One region of the Citrobacter sp. Marseille-Q6884 genome, then DNA from elsewhere that is predicted to be linked to it. Evidence: predicted binding sites of a transcription regulator. Region 1 holds the regulator's gene; each other region holds the start of a gene.
What was found. Region 1 encodes PurR, which represses purine synthesis genes. Its sites were predicted from a motif close to CANGCAAACGTTTGCNTG; they were not measured.

Region 1 (4,257 bases):
TAAGACTGGTCAAGATACGCGACAACATAAGCGTGGTGTAGTCCGGCGATATTGCCGAAAGCACATTGCCCAGCGTAAAAATCGCCATCAGAAAAATGAGCGCATTGCGACGCGCACGATGCGAAAGCAGTAATGTCATCAGCGGCGCGCCAATCATCACCCCCACCGCGTAGGCGCTAATTAGCATCCCCGCCGCAGGAATGGAGACATCCACGCCCCTGGCGATGACGGGCAATAATCCCATAGGGGAAAATTCAGTCGTGCCAATACCAAACGCACCAATTGCCAGCGCCAATAAGGGATAATTTATTTTCATACATCGACTCCATAACGTCGAGCCGTGGCACGACACCCGATAAGAGTGCAAAAGCATGACATTGATCGCAAAAATAATAAAGTTAACAAAACTGCAAAAGACTTTTGCTTATTCGCAAACAATAGGAGGGAAAGACAAACAGGTGGGATGAGGGAGAGCGTTCTCCCTCGGGATAAATCAATGCAGTGCCGCGGTCAAACCACCCGCTACAATCAGACCCAGAACAATAATGGTGGTGACTAACGAAAATTTCAGATCGGTGCTCATCAAGTTTTCTCCTTTTTATTCCCACACAAAAAGTGATATTGCGCATTTTTGCACACTTGAACGCAAAAATCTCTCACGATTTATATTGATAACTGCTTTTAACTCTTCCCCTTTTCGTTAAGATCAGACAAAATTCGACGCTTACTTGATTAGCGTACCGGCCATTGACCCCTTTCTGACGTTCCGTGTCGTTTTCCCGGCGTGCCGCAACCCTGACGTTGTGGTCAGGGTGTTTAAAGGCAAACGTTTACCTGGAGTATTCTCAGGAGCTTAGGATATGGTCTGGAGTGAGATGTAATGGCAACAATTAAAGATGTAGCGAAGCGAGCAAACGTTTCCACTACAACCGTATCACACGTAATTAACAAGACGCGTTTTGTCGCGGAAGAAACCCGTAATGCTGTCTGGGCGGCGATTAAAGAGCTGCACTACTCCCCCAGCGCAGTAGCGCGCAGCCTGAAGGTGAATCACACCAAATCGATCGGCTTGCTGGCGACCAGTAGTGAAGCGGCCTACTTCGCTGAAATTATCGAAGCCGTCGAAAAAAATTGCTTCCAGAAAGGCTATACGCTGATTCTGGGCAACGCATGGAATAGCCTCGAAAAACAGCAGGCATATCTCTCCATGATGGCGCAAAAGCGCGTGGATGGCCTGCTGGTCATGTGCTCTGAGTACCCGGAGTCCCTGCTTTCCATGCTCGAAGAGTATCGCCATATTCCTATGGTCGTTATGGACTGGGGCGAGGCCAAAGCCGATTTTACCGATACCGTCATTGATAACGCCTTCGAAGGTGGTTATATGGCAGGTCGGTACCTGATTGAGCGCGGCCACCGTGAGATTGGCGTGATCCCTGGCCCGATGGAGCGCAACACCGGCGCGGGTCGTCTGGCTGGCTTTATGAAAGCCATGGAAGAAGCGCTGATTAAAGTGCCGGAAAACTGGATTGTCCAGGGCGATTTCGAGCCTGAATCAGGTTACCGCGCGATGCAGCAAATCCTCTCTCAGTCCCACCGTCCGACAGCGGTCTTTTGTGGCGGGGATATTATGGCCATGGGCGCGCTTTGCGCCGCTGACGAGATGGGTTTACGCGTTCCGCAGGATGTGTCGTTGATCGGTTACGATAACGTGCGCAACGCGCGCTTCTTCACGCCAGCATTGACCACCATTCATCAGCCAAAAGATTCACTCGGCGAAACGGCCTTTAACATGCTGTTAGACCGTATCGTGAATAAGCGCGAAGAGTCGCAGTCCATCGAGGTGCACCCGCGCCTGGTTGAACGTCGCTCCGTTGCTGACGGTCCGTTCCGCGATTATCGTCGTTAAGCGTACTATGCGGGAGTCTCTTCAGGCTCCCGCAACCACTCTTTATTCAGCGTTTCGCTATCCCCCAGATAATCCAACAGCCAGCTTAATGCCGGTGACATATCGTTTTGTTGCCAGGTCAGGCAACAGGCGGCATCAGGGAAGGGATTTTCAAGCTGTAACGCAACCCACTTGCCGCTATCGATCCACGGTTTCGCAAAATGCGTCGGCACCATACCCACACACAGCCCCGCCGATAAACAGGTCGCCGAAGATTCCCAGTCAGGCACCACAACGCGCTTTTGGTTATCAAGCAGCCAGGTGATTCGCTTCGGTAATGTGCGGGAGGTGTCTTCGCGCACCAACGACGGCCAGTTGCGCAACGTATCGTCACTGAGCGGTCCGGGAAGCGAGGCCAACGGATGATGACTTGCCACCACACAACTCCAGCTCAGCATTCCCATATCGCGAAACGTGTAACGTTCCCCCACCGGGATCGCCTGCGTGGCGCCGATAGCCAGTTCAACGCGACCATCAGAGAGTGCATCCCAGACGCCGTTAAACACCTCCTGGAACACCAGCAGTTCCACATCATCAAAGTGACGATAAAAATCCACAATCATTTGTCGGGTTCGTTCTGGCCGAACAATATTGTCTACCGCAATCGCCAACTGCCCTCGCCAGCCATTGGCGATTTGTTGACATTGCTGACGTGTGATCTGCATTTTTTTGATAACAGACCGACCCTCTTTTAAAAACCATACACCCGCAGGCGTTAATTCCACATCCCGATGACGTCGTTCGAAAAGCGGCACAGCAAGCCACTCTTCCAGTTGGCGCACGGTATAACTCACCGCGGAGGGTACACGGTGCAACTCCTGCGCAGCCGAACTAAAGCTTCCGTTACGCGCCACAGCATCAACCACTTCAAGTGAATATTCTGACCACATACTCTGCCTACAAAAAATTTGAAACCAGTAAACAAATATTAGCGTTTCACAGCGAGAATTACACTCACTACACTCTGCGGCACTGTATTACTGCTAAAAAGAGAAACAATTATGCAACCTGGAAAAGGGTTTTTAGTCTGGCTGGCCGGTCTTAGCGTGCTCGGCTTTCTGGCAACGGATATGTATTTGCCCGCCTTTGCTGCTATTCAGTCCGATCTGCAAACCCCTGCGTCTGCCGTCAGCGCCAGCCTGAGTCTGTTCTTAGCCGGTTTTGCCGTCGCGCAACTTCTGTGGGGGCCACTCTCCGACCGCTACGGTCGCAAGCCGATTTTGCTGCTGGGTTTATCCATCTTCGCGCTGGGAAGTCTGGGCATGTTATGGGTTGAAAACGCCACAGGTCTGTTGGTACTGCGCTTTATCCAGGCCGTTGGCGTCTGCGCCGCGTCGGTTATCTGGCAGGCACTGGTTACCGACTATTATCCGTCTCATAAAGTAAACCGTATCTTTGCCACGATTATGCCGCTGGTGGGCTTATCTCCTGCCCTCGCGCCATTATTAGGGAGCTGGATCCTGGTGCATTTTTCCTGGCAGGCCATTTTTGCCACGCTGTTTGCCATTACATTAATCCTGATGCTGCCCGCCCTGCGGTTAAAACCGACCTCTCAGGCGCGTGACGATAGTCAGGATAAATTGACGTTTGCGACCCTGTTACGTTCCCAAACATACCGCGGAAATGTACTGATTTATGCGGCCTGCTCCGCCAGTTTTTTTGCGTGGTTAACAGGTTCCCCCTTTATTCTGAGTGAAATGGGTTATAGCCCGGCAGTGATTGGCCTGAGCTATGTTCCACAGACGATCGCCTTTTTGATTGGTGGCTACGGCTGCCGTGCCGCGTTGCAAAAATGGCAGGGTCGTCAGCTGTTGCCGTGGTTACTCATCCTGTTCGCCGTGAGCGTCATTGCGACCTGGGCGACCGGCTTTATTCGCCACGTTTCACTGACCGAAATTTTGATCCCATTCTGTGTGATGGCCATCGCGAACGGGGCAATCTACCCGATCGTCGTCGCCCAGGCATTACGTCCGTTTCCGCAGGCAACAGGACGTGCAGCCGCGTTACAGAACACGCTGCAGCTCGGGTTATGCTTCCTGGCAAGCCTGGTGGTGTCGTGGTTAATCAGCACCCCGCTGCTGACGACCACCAGCGTCATGCTGGCAACGGTATTCCTGGCCGCGCTGGGCTACAAAATGCAGTCACAGCAAGAAAGTGATGATCTGACAGACGAAAGTGCGCATATTGCCCATGGTGAGTCGCACTAATCATTGTCGAGAACAATTAATTAGTCCGCTAACATTTTTCAGTTGAGTCGCTCAAAATTCAGGCTTATACTGATTTCCGGTTGTTAATAAAACGATAATTTTCTG
Region 2 (4,257 bases), on a different contig from region 1:
CCCTGCGTTGGGCGTGGTGGCAGTAAAAGCGGTACCGCAACAAAATCAGGGTGCTGCGCTGGCAACGTATACGGTGTTTATGGATTTATCGCTGGGGGTTACCGGACCGCTGGCGGGACTGGTCATGACATGGGCGGGCGTGCCGGTTATCTATCTGGCGGCAGCCGGGCTGGTGGCGGTGGCGCTGCTGCTGACCTGGCGGTTAAAAAAACGGCCCCCGATGGCGTCACCGGAGGCCGTATCATCGTCTTAACCGTTACTGGATAACCAGGGTGTTAATGATGTTTTCTGCGGTTGTCTGTGCTTTCTGCTGATCGTCAGCAGGCAGAGTGATCTGCAGGGTCAGCAACTGGTTGTCTACTTTACCCAACACTACGGAAGAGTAAGCGGTCTGGCCTTTCGCTGAGATGATGCTGTCTAACTGCTGCAGGGTGTGACCTTTCAGTTCAATAGACTTGTTGGTAACGACCTGCAACTGCGGGTCGCGGCTACGCTGCTGATCTTCCAGACGTTTTGCCAGAACAGCCAGGTCTTCGTTGGTGTTGTCACCCACGATCACAATCACCGCTTTCTGGCCCGTTGCGTCAGAGTAAACGTGCATGTTGTTGGCCTGAGTGCCCAGTTTGCCGCTCTGATCGGTCATGTCTGCTGGCAGGGAAAAACTGAGCTTGCCGTCCAGCAGGTTGACCGGTTGTCCGGTTGCGTTACTTTCTGCGGCAGCACCCTCTGCTGGCGCTTTTGTATCGCTATTATCACAGGCCGCAAGCCCCATAACCAGCAGGCCAATACCGACATATTTAACCAGATTGCGCATTGACTTCTTCCTTTCGATAAACGGCCATAACGGCTCATTCGTCCATCTTATCACAACTCGGAAAATGAACCTTTAACTCGTCTGCAATGCAGAGATTTCAGATTTATCTGCCAGCCTTTTCAGCAACATATTCAGCAACACGCCGTACATCGGCAGGAAGAAAATAATGCTGATCAGCACTTTGAAGCAGTAATCGACAAGCGCGATTTCCATCCAGTGCTCGGCCATAAAGGCATCCGGGCTACGCCAGAAGGCGATGAAGAAGAAGGCCAGCGTGTCGCTGATATTGCCAAACAGCGTGGAGGCGGTGGGCGCGAGCCACCAACGGCGGTTTTGACGCAGGCGGTTAAAGACATGCACATCCAGAATTTGTCCCAGCGCGTAAGCCATAAAACTGGCAGCGGCGATGCGGGCGACAAACAGATTAAAGTGCATAAGCGCGCCGAAACCCTGCCAGGAGCCCATATAGAACAACGACGAAACCACATACGAGATCAACAGCGCAGGAACCATCACCGCAAAGATGATGCGTCGCGCCAACGGTGCGCCAAAAATGCGTACGGTCAGATCGGTCGCCAGAAAAATAAACGGAAAGCTAAAAGCGCCCCACGTGGTATGGAAACCAAAAATGGAGATTGGAAGCTGCACCAGATAGTTGCTGGAGGTGATCACCAGCAGATGAAATAGCGAAAGCCAGAACAACGCTTTTACGCGCTGAGTTTGTGTAAACGGAGTCATATTGTGACCTTTTTGTTGGATGGGGTGAGGGAACCCAATAAAAAACCGTCGCATGATACTGCTTTAAGAGCACATTGCAATGGTTGTTTTTCACGCAATCGTTAACCTGATTGGCTTACACGACAACAGAGCGTAAAATAACGCCGTTTTTTATTGAACGAGACAATGATGAGCGATCTGTTTACTTCTCCTGACCATACCCTTGATGCCCAGGGACTGCGCTGCCCGGAACCCGTCATGATGGTGCGTAAAACCGTGCGCGGCATGCAGGCCGGAGAAACGCTGCTGATTGTCGCGGACGATCCGGCGACAACCCGCGATATTCCGGGCTTCTGTACTTTTATGGAACATGAGCTGGTGGCAAAAGAGACCGACTCTTTGCCGTACCGCTATCTGGTGCGAAAAGGCCAGTAACCGATGCCGGATGTCGCCGCCAAAGCGCTTCATCCGGCAAACAACAATACGTTACCCTTTACGCAACAAGCGCAGCGCGTTGGCCGTCACCAGCACTGTCGCACCTGTATCCGCCAGCACGGCCAGCCACAAACCGGTGATCCCGAGCAGCGTGGTAATCAGGAAAATGCCCTTTAAACCCAGCGCGATCGCAATATTCTGACGAATGTTGGCGTGGGTGGCGCGCGCCAGCGAAATCATTTGTACCAGACCGCGTAGACGGTTGTGGGTCAGGGCCGCGTCAGCGGTTTCCAGCGCGACGTCGGTACCGCTGCCCATGGCGATGCCGATGGTAGCCGCTTTCATCGCCGGGGCGTCGTTAATCCCGTCGCCGACCATGGCCAGCGGAGACTGTTGGTTCAGGCTGGTGACCACCCGAACTTTATCTTCCGGTAACAGCCCTGCGTTGAATTCCAGACCCAGTTCTGCGGCAATGGCTGCCGCGGCGCGTGGGTTATCGCCGGTCAGGATCACCCCTTTCACACCCAACTGATGAAGCTCGCTGATGGCGGTACGGGCGTCATCACGCAGCGTGTCCTGGAGGGCAATGACACCAAGTACGGCATCGTTACGCAGCACCAGCACCACGGTTTGACCCGCGCTTTCAAGTTCACTTATCTGCCCGGCAAAGGCTTCTGCAGGCTGTTTGCCCGCCGCGCAAATCAGTATGCGCTCGCCGTTAACCTGTGCTTCTATCCCTGAACCGACCAGCGCGCGCTGTTCTGTCGCGACCGGAATCGTCAGCTCACGCGTCTGTGCTTCGCGGACAATGGCCTGTGCCAACGGGTGCGTGGCACCTTGTTCTACCGCTGCCGCCAGCGCCAGCAGTTCAGACTCGCTGATCCCGCTTGCCGGATGGATCGCCGTCACGCGCGGTTTACCGACCGTCAGCGTCCCGGTTTTATCAAACGCCACCTGAGTGACTCTGCCCAACTGTTCCAGCGCCGCGCCGCCTTTGATGAGCGCGCCGCGACGTGCCGCCGCCGCCAGCCCGGAGGTGATCGCTGCAGGCGTTGAGATAACCAGTGCGCACGGACAACCAATCAGCAGCAGCGTCAGCCCTTTATAAATCCACTCCTGCCACGACGCGGCAAACAGCAGCGGTGGCACGAGGGTGACCAGCAGCGCAACGGCCATAATGGCGGGGGTGTAAATCCGGCTGAACCGGTCAATAAAGCGTTCAATCGGCGCCCGACGCTCTTCGGCTTCTTCAATCAGCTTCAGAATACGATCGATGGCGCTGGCGCCCGGTTCGGAGAGGACTTCGAGTGTCACAAGGCGGTCAACGCTGGTCGCGCCCGCCGGGACTTTTTCGCCCAATGCGCGTTCAACCGGGATAGATTCCCCGGTCAGGGCGCTTTCATCAAAGCTGGCAAAGCCGGAGACCAGTTTTGCGTCGGCGGGTAAGCGTCCGCCAGCGGCAACTTCAATGATGTCACCGGGCTGTAGCGTATTGATGGCAACCTCTTCACGCTCGCCATTGCGCAGACGAATCGCGGTTTCCGGCTTGAGCGCCATCAGCGCGCTGACCCCTTTGCGGGCGCGGCTGGCAGCCCATCCCTCCAGACGCTCGCCAATTAAGAACAGCAACAACACCATGGCGGCTTCTGCCGTTGCGCCGATAAACAGCGCACCGATGGCGGCGACGCTCATCAGCGTTTCAATGGCAAAGTAGCTACCGGTTTTTATCAGACGCAGCGCCTGACGGGCAATGGGATACAGGCCAACCAGCGTGGTGGCGATAAACGCTATCTGACCAAAGGGATGATTGAACTGCTCCAGGCCCCAACTGATCGCCATCATGATGATCAGCATCATCAGCGGCAGGTTCTCTTTAAAGCGGGACTCGGGAGCCTCTTCCGATGCCTGCTCATCGCGCAGGGTATAGCCCGCTTTTTGCACCGCGCTTTCAATTTGTTGGCGGATATCAGAACCGGCATCGACCACCAGTTTTTCCGTGGCGAACAGCACCTGAACCTGATTAACACCGCTTACCCGGCGAACCGCATTTTCCACCTTACGGGCACATGCCGCGCAATCCATGCCGGATACTTTCCAGGAAAAGCGCGTACCTACGACGGTATCGGATACAGGGGGCGGGGTTGAGCAACTGCCTTCACAGCAGCAGTCATCTGCCTTCTGTGGCGCAGGCGCGAGCTTGAATGAAGAAAACTGTGGGGCTTTTTTGCCATTGGCATCAGGTGTCGACATGGCATCCTCCGGTCGATAATCATGACGTATTAACCGGAGGA
Region 3 (4,257 bases), on a different contig from region 1:
TGACGGTAAAGCTCAATTAACTCGATAAAGTGGTCGAACAGCGGCGCAGCATCATGCGGCCCCGGGCTGGCTTCAGGGTGGCCCTGGAAGCTAAACGCCGGTTTGTCGGTGCGGTGGATCCCCTGAAGGGTGCCATCGAACAGCGATTTATGCGTAACACGCAGGTTAGCAGGCATGGAGGCTTCATCGACCGCAAAACCGTGGTTCTGCGCGGTAATCATCACGGTGTTGTTATCAATATCTTTCACCGGATGGTTGCCGCCGTGATGGCCGAACTTCATTTTGATGGTCTTCGCACCACTTGCCAGCGCCAGTAACTGATGGCCGAGGCAGATGCCAAATACCGGAATATCGGTTTCGAGGAATTTCTGAATCGCGGCAATCGCATAATCACACGGCGCCGGGTCACCAGGACCGTTAGACAGGAAGATGCCATCCGGATTCATCTTCAGGACGTCTTCTGCGGAGGTTTGTGCAGGCACGACCGTCAGGCGGCAGCCGCGGTCCACCAGCATACGCAGAATGTTGCGTTTGGCGCCAAAATCGTAAGCCACGACGTGGAACGGAAGTTCATCTGCTGATTTCGCTTCCGGCAGATCGCCTGCCAGCGTCCAGCTCCCCTGCGTCCAGTGATAAGGCTCTGCAGTGGTCACTTCTTTCGCCAGATCCATGCCGTTCAGGCCCGGGAAGGACTTCGCCTTTTCCAGCGCCAGTGCCGCATCCAGGTTATCCCCTGCGATGATGCAGCCATTTTGTGCACCCTTTTCACGCAGCAGACGCGTCAGCTTACGGGTATCGATATCGGCAATCGCCACGATGTTATGGCGCTTCAGGTAAGAAGAGAGGTCTTCGGTATCACGGAAGTTGCTGGCAATCAGCGGCAGGTCGCGGATGACCAGACCTTGCGCGTGTACCTGGGAAGATTCTGCATCGGCTTCATTGGTGCCGACATTGCCGATATGAGGATAAGTAAGAGTGACGATTTGGCGGGAATAGGAAGGATCAGTGAGGATTTCTTGATAACCGGTCATTGAAGTATTGAAAACGACTTCCCCAACCGCCGAACCTGTTGCCCCTATGGCCCGACCGTGAAACTGGGTTCCGTCTTCCAGAACCAATAGCGCTGACTTAATCAAAACACCCTCCAGAGAATATTCACTCACTTTATTTGCATATTAATTCATTTTGACATTCTGAATCAATGCAAATTTGCTTACCTATGGATTTCTGGCAAACGGCGGCATTCTAGAGATAGCCCGGACAAAAGTCTACCCGAAAGGGGAATTTTTATTATTATTTTACGCCACTGGGACAAATCATACGATTTAACAGGCAAAAAGATCAGCTAAGTTGGGTTGGAAAACGCTTGCGGAACAGAATGAGTGTAAAAAAGAATGAGAGCACACAAAAAAGTGGACCATTTGGTCAAAATTTACAATGAAGCAACAAAAACAGATGACTAAACTTATAAAAACAAGCCACTCATATTAATAATGATGATTTAAACGAAAAAATAAAAGGGCAATAAAATATTGCCCTATGTAATCAAGTAATTATGATTACCATAACCACATCACGAAGGGTAAATTAATCGTTATAAACTGCCTAAATCAAGCACATCTCGCATATCAAAAAGACCATTTAACTTAGATTTCAACCAAATTGCCGATCTCACTGCGCCATTGGCAAACGTCATACGACTGGATGCTTTATGTGTAATCTCGATACGCTCACCGATATCAGCGAACATTGCGGTATGTTCCCCTACGATATCGCCCGCACGTACTGTGGCAAAGCCGATAGAACCTGGCACACGCTCACCGGTATAGCCTTCACGGCTATAGACAGCGCATGTTTTGAGATCTTTACCCAGCGCCCCGGCAATCGCTTCTCCCATAGCCAGCGCGGTGCCTGACGGCGCATCCACTTTATGACGATGGTGAGCTTCAATAATCTCAATGTCGGTGTAATCCCCCATCACTTTCGCCGCTTTCTCGAGTAACTTCAGCATGACGTTAACGCCCACGCTAAAGTTTGCGGCAAAGACAATGCCAATATCCTGCGCCGCATCGTGAATAGCCTGTTTGCCCGCCTCATCAAAGCCGGTCGTCCCGATGACCATCCCTTTGCCATGCTGACGACAAAACGCCAGATGCGTCAACGTGCCTTCCGGGCGGGTAAAATCGATAAAAACATCGAAGTCATCTTTGATGGCCTCAAGACTGCTCTGCACGGTAACGCCCGTTTTACCGGCGCCCGCTAATTCACCGGCATCGCTTCCCAACAAGGAAGATCCTTCGCGCTCCAGCGCCGCACCAAGCTGTACGCCATCCATGCCGAGAGTGGCCTGAATCAACTGACGCCCCATGCGTCCTCCGGCTCCCGCGATGGCAACGCGGATTTGTGCATCATGCATAGCTATTCTCTTTTGTTAATTTTGCGTGAATCGTTTTCAGATTAACCAGCGCATCGCTGCACCGCCAGCCGAAAACATCGATAATTAGAATTTAATGATAAACAGGGAGAGATATCAGTAAAAGGCATGACGATCAGCAAAAACCGCATGACTCTCGCACCACCAACGCGGGGGGCAGAATAATACGTTTCGGCGGCTCATTATTGCCCTGAATCCGGCTATAGAGCAGCTCTCCCGCTTTACGACCAATCTCTTTTGCCGCCACCGAAACGGTGGTCAGCGCAGGCTGCACCAGCGCCGCTTCGGTAATATCATCGAAGCCCACCAGCGCAAAATCGCGTCCCGGTTCACGTCCCATTTTACGCAGCGCCTGCATCACCCCCAGCGCGACAATATCCTGATAGCAAACGGCGGCAGTAATCTGCGGATAACGCGACAATAGCGATTCTGCCACCTTCGCGCCATCAATCTGGCTGGCCTGCGCGGTGACAATCCAGTTCGGATTCGGGGAAATGCCGCTCTCCAGCAGCGTACTGGTAAAACCGCCAATACGCTGCGCCCGGGTACCGGAAGTCGGACTGCCGCCAATAAAGGCAATATTCTGATGCCCCATCTTTAGCAGATGCGTTGTCGCCATCTGGGTACCGAGGAAGTTATCAGTACCGACAAAATCAAAATCTGGATCGCTCAGCGGGCGCACCACCATGATGGCCGGGATATTACGTCTTTTCAGCGCTTCAAAAAATGAGGGCGGTGTTTCTCGCGCCGCACACAACACCATTCCACAGGCGCTATTACGCATCAGCGAATCAACAAATTTTTGCTGCCGTTCGCCCGACTCTTCGCTGTTAGCCAGAAACAGCAGCAAATCATGGCGCTCCATTTCATGGCTCAGACCCGCCGTCATCTCACCGTAAAACGGGTTAGTGATGTCATGCAGCAGCAGCCCAACCTGATTACTGCTGCGATTGCGTAAGTTGGCAGCGGTTTGGTTGTAAACATAGCCGGTGTCATCCAGCGCTTTCAGTACCCGGTCACGCGTCGCTTGCGAAATTCGCCCCCGGTTACGTAATACCATTGAGACAGTCGCCGTGGAGACCCCTGCCCGTTCAGCCACCTGCGCCAGCGTCACTGTTGTCATGATTCCTCCTGTTCATTCACTTCAGGTTAATCGAATAACCTAAAAATTGCATATTTCCCTGTGACTGCTCTCACATTAACACGCATTTCACTCGGTCTATTGCTGATTATGGCGGGTTAATCGCGTTAACCACACTATCAAAATAAGGTTAATCGATTAATCTTAACTTAGCGAATACGGAGAGAAAACATGCAAACGACCTATAATAAATTTCCTGAAGTTGCTATTCAGGGTTACGACGACCAGGCCTGGCAGGGCTGGGAGGCTACCGCTGCAGCGATTAACACCAGAATCGCGGGTTCATCCAGGACTGTCGTTGTCGTGGATTGTTATCCCGGCGTACGGCTGGCTGAACTGGAGCAACACCTGCTGCCGTTACTCAACGTCACGCTGGCACTTAACGTCGAATCCGCCCGCCGCGATGAGCAAGCACTGCACGACCTGCTGGCACGTAATCTTACTGATGACCGCGTATTCGGCGTCCTCTCCTGCCATCACCTCGATGAATTTTTTAATGCACAGAAACTGGATCTTCTCCGCCAGCAGATCGCGGCGATCGGCGAAGGTGTCATTGTCGTGTATGGGCCAGGCGCCGCATTAGCGCATCCGGGTGATGTGCTGATCTACGCCGATCTGCCACGTTGGGAAATTCAGCAACGCATGCGCCACGATGGTCTGGGAAACTGGGGGGCGAATAACC
Region 4 (4,257 bases), 1.3 Mb from region 1:
CGTAATAGCTATCAAGGCTGGCAGTGGTCACCGCGCAGTTCGCCACCGGGATCTGCCACGGACCGACCATCTGGTCACGCGATACCATACCGGTGACGGTACGGTCGCCGATGGTCACGAGGAACGTTTTTTCTGCGACCGCAGGCAAGTGCAGAACGCGGTTAACGGCTTCCGCCAGCGTAATCTGCTCACGCACCAACGCGTCGCCTTTGGCTTTCAGCGTCTGCACGTCGCGGGTCATCTTCGGCGTTTTGCCCAGCAGCACGTCCAGCGGCATGTCGATCGGCTGGTTGTCAAAGTGGCTATCGCTCAGGGTCAGATGCTGTTCTTCTGTCGCTTCCCCAATCACCGCATACGGGGCTCGCTCACGCTTACACAACTCGTCAAACAGCGGGAGCTGATCAGCGGCAACCGCCAGCACGTAGCGTTCCTGAGATTCGTTACACCAGATTTCCAGCGGGCTCATACCCGGTTCATCGCTGAGAATATCGCGCAGTTCAAACTTACCGCCACGCCCGCCATCGCTCACCAGCTCCGGCATCGCGTTGGACAAACCGCCTGCGCCCACATCGTGGATGAACAGAATCGGGTTCGCGTCGCCCATCTGCCAGCAACGGTCGATAACCTCCTGGCAACGGCGTTCCATTTCCGGGTTGTCGCGCTGAACGGAAGCGAAATCGAGATCCGCATCAGACTGGCCTGACGCCATGGAAGAGGCTGCGCCACCGCCAAGGCCGATATTCATCGCCGGACCACCCAGCACGATCAGCTTCGCGCCGACGACGATCTCACCTTTTTGCACGTGATCGGCGCGGATGTTGCCGATCCCGCCCGCCAGCATGATAGGTTTGTGGTAGCCGCGCAGCTCTTCGCCGTTGTGGCTGTTCACTTTCTCTTCGTAAGTACGGAAGTAGCCGGTCAGCGCTGGGCGACCAAATTCGTTATTAAACGCCGCGCCGCCCAACGGGCCCTCGGTCATGATATCCAGCGCGGTAACGATACGGTCAGGTTTACCGAAATCTTCTTCCCACGGTTGCTCAAAGCCTGGAATACGCAGGTTGGAAACAGAGAAGCCCACCAGCCCGGCTTTCGGCTTCGCGCCGCGTCCGGTTGCGCCTTCATCACGAATTTCACCGCCGGAGCCCGTTGCCGCGCCCGGCCACGGCGAAATCGCCGTCGGGTGGTTGTGTGTTTCTACCTTCATCAGGATATGCGCAGGCTCCTGATGGAAATCGTAGCGACCCGTCTGATGGTCGGCAAAGTAGCGACCCACCTCAGAACCTTCCATGACGGCGGCGTTATCTTTATACGCAGACAGAACGTGATCCGGCGTGGTTTCGAAGGTGTTTTTAATCATTTTGAACAGCGACTTTGGCTGCTCTTTACCGTCGATAACCCAATCGGCGTTAAAAATCTTATGGCGGCAGTGCTCAGAGTTAGCCTGCGCGAACATATACAGTTCGATATCGTTCGGGTTGCGTCCCAGTTTCGTAAACGCATCCTGTAAGTAGTCGATTTCGTCATCAGCCAGTGCCAGGCCCAGACGCAGGTTGGCATCGATCAGCGCCTGACGGCCTTCACCGAGCAGATCCACACTGGCAACCGGTGCAGGCTGGTGATGAACAAACAGTTTTTCTGCTTCGTTCAAGTCAAAGAAGACCGTTTCCATCATGCGGTCATGCAGAAGCGCGGCTACCGCCTGCCACTGTTCAGCGGTCAGCGTCGAGGCTTCAACATACCAGGCGATACCCCGCTCCAGGCGGCTAATTTGCTGCAAGCCGCAGTTGTGGGCAATGTCAGTCGCTTTAGAAGACCAGGGGGAGATGGTGCCCGGACGAGGCGTAACCAGTAACAGTTTTCCTTCAGGGGCATGGCTGTGAAGCGCAGGACCATATTTCAACAGGCGTGCAAGTTGCGCATGCTCATCCTCGTTTAACGGGGCATTCAGGTCAGCAAAATGGACATACTCAGCGTAAATATTGTGGACCTGAAGATTGGCCGCCTGAAAACGCGCCAGCAGTTTGTTAATACGGAATGCAGACAGTGCAGGCGAACCACGCAGAATTTCCATCATAAGTCTCTCGTCTTCGAAGCGCCTGAGGCGCTTATAAGTGTGCGCAAGGGGGGAAACGGGCGTCATTATAAAGAATCTGACGCACAGACGAAACCGTTTGCGTCGAAATAAAATCACGGCCTTCTGTTGTCATCAAATGCGGTCTGATTTCTGAATGAGTTGCCAACTGACGCAAGTTTAAGCAAAATGCCGCACATTAATGACTAATTCACTTCTTAATCACGACAACAGCAGGCTGAGACAACGCACGGTTCAGAGAATTAACTAATTGAAAAAATTAAAGATTAATTATCTGTTCATCGGCATATTGACGCTGCTGCTGGCAGCGGCCCTCTGGCCATCTATCCCCTGGTTCGGTAAAGCCGACAATCGTATCGCCGCGATCCAAGCGCGGGGAGTGTTGCGCGTCAGTACCATAGACTCACCGTTAACGCACTCCACGCTCAACGGCAAAACGTTTGGCCTGGATTATGAGCTGACCCAACAGTTCGCTGACTATTTAGGTGTGAAGTTAAAAATCACGGTGCGCCAGAACATCAGTCAGCTTTTTGATGACCTGGATAACGGTGAAGCGGATCTCTTAGCCGCGGGTCTGGTCTACAACAGTGAACGCGTTAAAAACTATCAGCCTGGCCCCACCTACTATTCTGTTTCACAACAGCTGGTGTACCGGGTCGGGCAATATCGTCCCCGCACGCTTGCTACTGTGAATGAAAATCAGCTGACCATCGCGCCCGGGCACGTTGTGGTAAACGATCTCCAGCAGCTAAAAGAGAAAAAATATCCCGATCTCAGCTGGAAGGTGGATGACAAAAAGGGAACGACGGAACTGCTTGATGAGGTCGTCGCCGGTAAACTGGACTACACCATTGCCGATTCAGTGGCTATCAGCCTGTACCAGCGCGTACACCCTGAACTGGCCGTCGCGCTGGATGTCTCCGACGAGCAACCTGTGACCTGGTTTAGTCCTCTGGATAACGACAATACCTTGTCCGCCGCCCTGTTGGATTTCTTTAACACCATGAATGAAGACGGTTCGCTGGCGCGGCTGGAGGAGAAATATCTGGGGCATGGCGATGATTTTGATTATGTCGATACCCGCACTTTTTTACGCGCGGTAGATAGCGTATTGCCGGATCTCAAACCTTTGTTTGAAAAGTATGCCCAAGAGATAGACTGGCGACTGCTCGCGGCGATCGCTTATCAGGAGTCGCACTGGGATGCGCAGGCAACCTCCCCCACCGGGGTTCGCGGCCTGATGATGTTAACGAAAAATACGGCCCAGAGTCTGGGGCTGACAGACCGGACGGACGCAGAACAGAGCATCAGCGGGGGCGCGCGTTATCTGCAGGATATGATGAGCAAGGTACCGGATACCGTCCCGGAAGGAGAACGTATCTGGTTTGCGCTGGCGGCCTACAATATGGGATATGCACATATGCTGGATGCGCGGGCGCTGACGGTAAAAACCAAAGGCAACCCGGACAGCTGGGCCGACGTTAAGCAACGTCTGCCGCTGCTCAGTCAAAAGCCCTATTACAATAAACTGACCTATGGCTATGCCCGTGGGCATGAAGCTTACGCCTATGTAGAAAATATTCGTAAGTACCAGATAAGCCTGGTAGGGTATCTGCAAGAGAAAGAAAAACAGGCGATAGAAACACAGCAACTGGCGCAGGATTACCCGGCGGTTTCTCCGGCAGAGCTTTTAGGGCATGAGAAATTCCCGCTCTCTGAATTCCTCTCTCAGACGTCAGCGAACTATCTGACCCACTCCCCTTCTCTGCTTTTTTCTGCGCAGAAGAAGGAGGAGGAGAAATAGTTTTACCGAATGACCATCAGGCGGTCATGCCACGATTTACAGACTGGCAGATTTCTTCAGGGCTTTGATTTCCTGGCGACGCATACGGAAGAAATCACTCAGCAGCGCAGCACATTCATCCCGCAGTATACCTTCTGTGACCTCAACCCGATGGTTCATACCCGGGTGATGCAGCACATCAATTAACGAACCTGCAGCGCCGGTTTTCGCATCACGGGCGCCAAAGACCACCCGACCAATTCGACTGTGCACCATCGCACCTGCGCACATTACACACGGTTCCAGGGTGACATACAGCGTGGCATCCAGTAAACGGTAATTTTGTAGCACCAGCCCCCCCTGACGCAGCGCCATGATTTCA

Region 2: a site for PurR is predicted at 1,644-1,661, ahead of tusA (sulfurtransferase TusA). Genes of this name have one in related genera too.
Region 3: a site for PurR is predicted at 1,228-1,245, ahead of carA (glutamine-hydrolyzing carbamoyl-phosphate synthase small subunit). Genes of this name have one in related genera too.
Region 4: a site for PurR is predicted at 2,161-2,178, ahead of purL (phosphoribosylformylglycinamidine synthase). Genes of this name have one in related genera too.

What each region holds. Positions count from the first base shown of each region.
Region 1 covers NZ_CAMDRE010000002.1:1,498,943-1,503,199, forward strand. The annotation lists gene N7268_RS22315 (MFS transporter) at 1-316, opposite strand, end outside; gene cydH (cytochrome bd-I accessory subunit CydH) at 494-583, opposite strand; gene purR (HTH-type transcriptional repressor PurR) at 881-1,906, shown strand; gene punR (DNA-binding transcriptional activator PunR) at 1,912-2,835, opposite strand; gene punC (purine nucleoside transporter PunC) at 2,947-4,152, shown strand.
Region 2 covers NZ_CAMDRE010000001.1:878,349-882,605, reverse strand. The annotation lists gene N7268_RS04275 (MFS transporter) at 1-253, shown strand, start outside; gene N7268_RS04270 (DcrB family lipoprotein) at 257-814, opposite strand; gene N7268_RS04265 (7-cyano-7-deazaguanine/7-aminomethyl-7-deazaguanine transporter) at 887-1,552, opposite strand; gene tusA (sulfurtransferase TusA) at 1,721-1,966, shown strand; gene zntA (Zn(II)/Cd(II)/Pb(II) translocating P-type ATPase ZntA) at 2,018-4,216, opposite strand.
Region 3 covers NZ_CAMDRE010000001.1:1,831,133-1,835,389, reverse strand. The annotation lists gene carA (glutamine-hydrolyzing carbamoyl-phosphate synthase small subunit) at 1-1,136, opposite strand, end outside; gene dapB (4-hydroxy-tetrahydrodipicolinate reductase) at 1,595-2,416, opposite strand; gene N7268_RS08725 (LacI family DNA-binding transcriptional regulator) at 2,550-3,557, opposite strand; gene N7268_RS08720 (class I mannose-6-phosphate isomerase) at 3,747-4,257, shown strand, end outside.
Region 4 covers NZ_CAMDRE010000002.1:162,694-166,950, reverse strand. The annotation lists gene purL (phosphoribosylformylglycinamidine synthase) at 1-2,074, opposite strand, end outside; gene mltF (membrane-bound lytic murein transglycosylase MltF) at 2,343-3,896, shown strand; gene tadA (tRNA adenosine(34) deaminase TadA) at 3,933-4,257, opposite strand, start outside.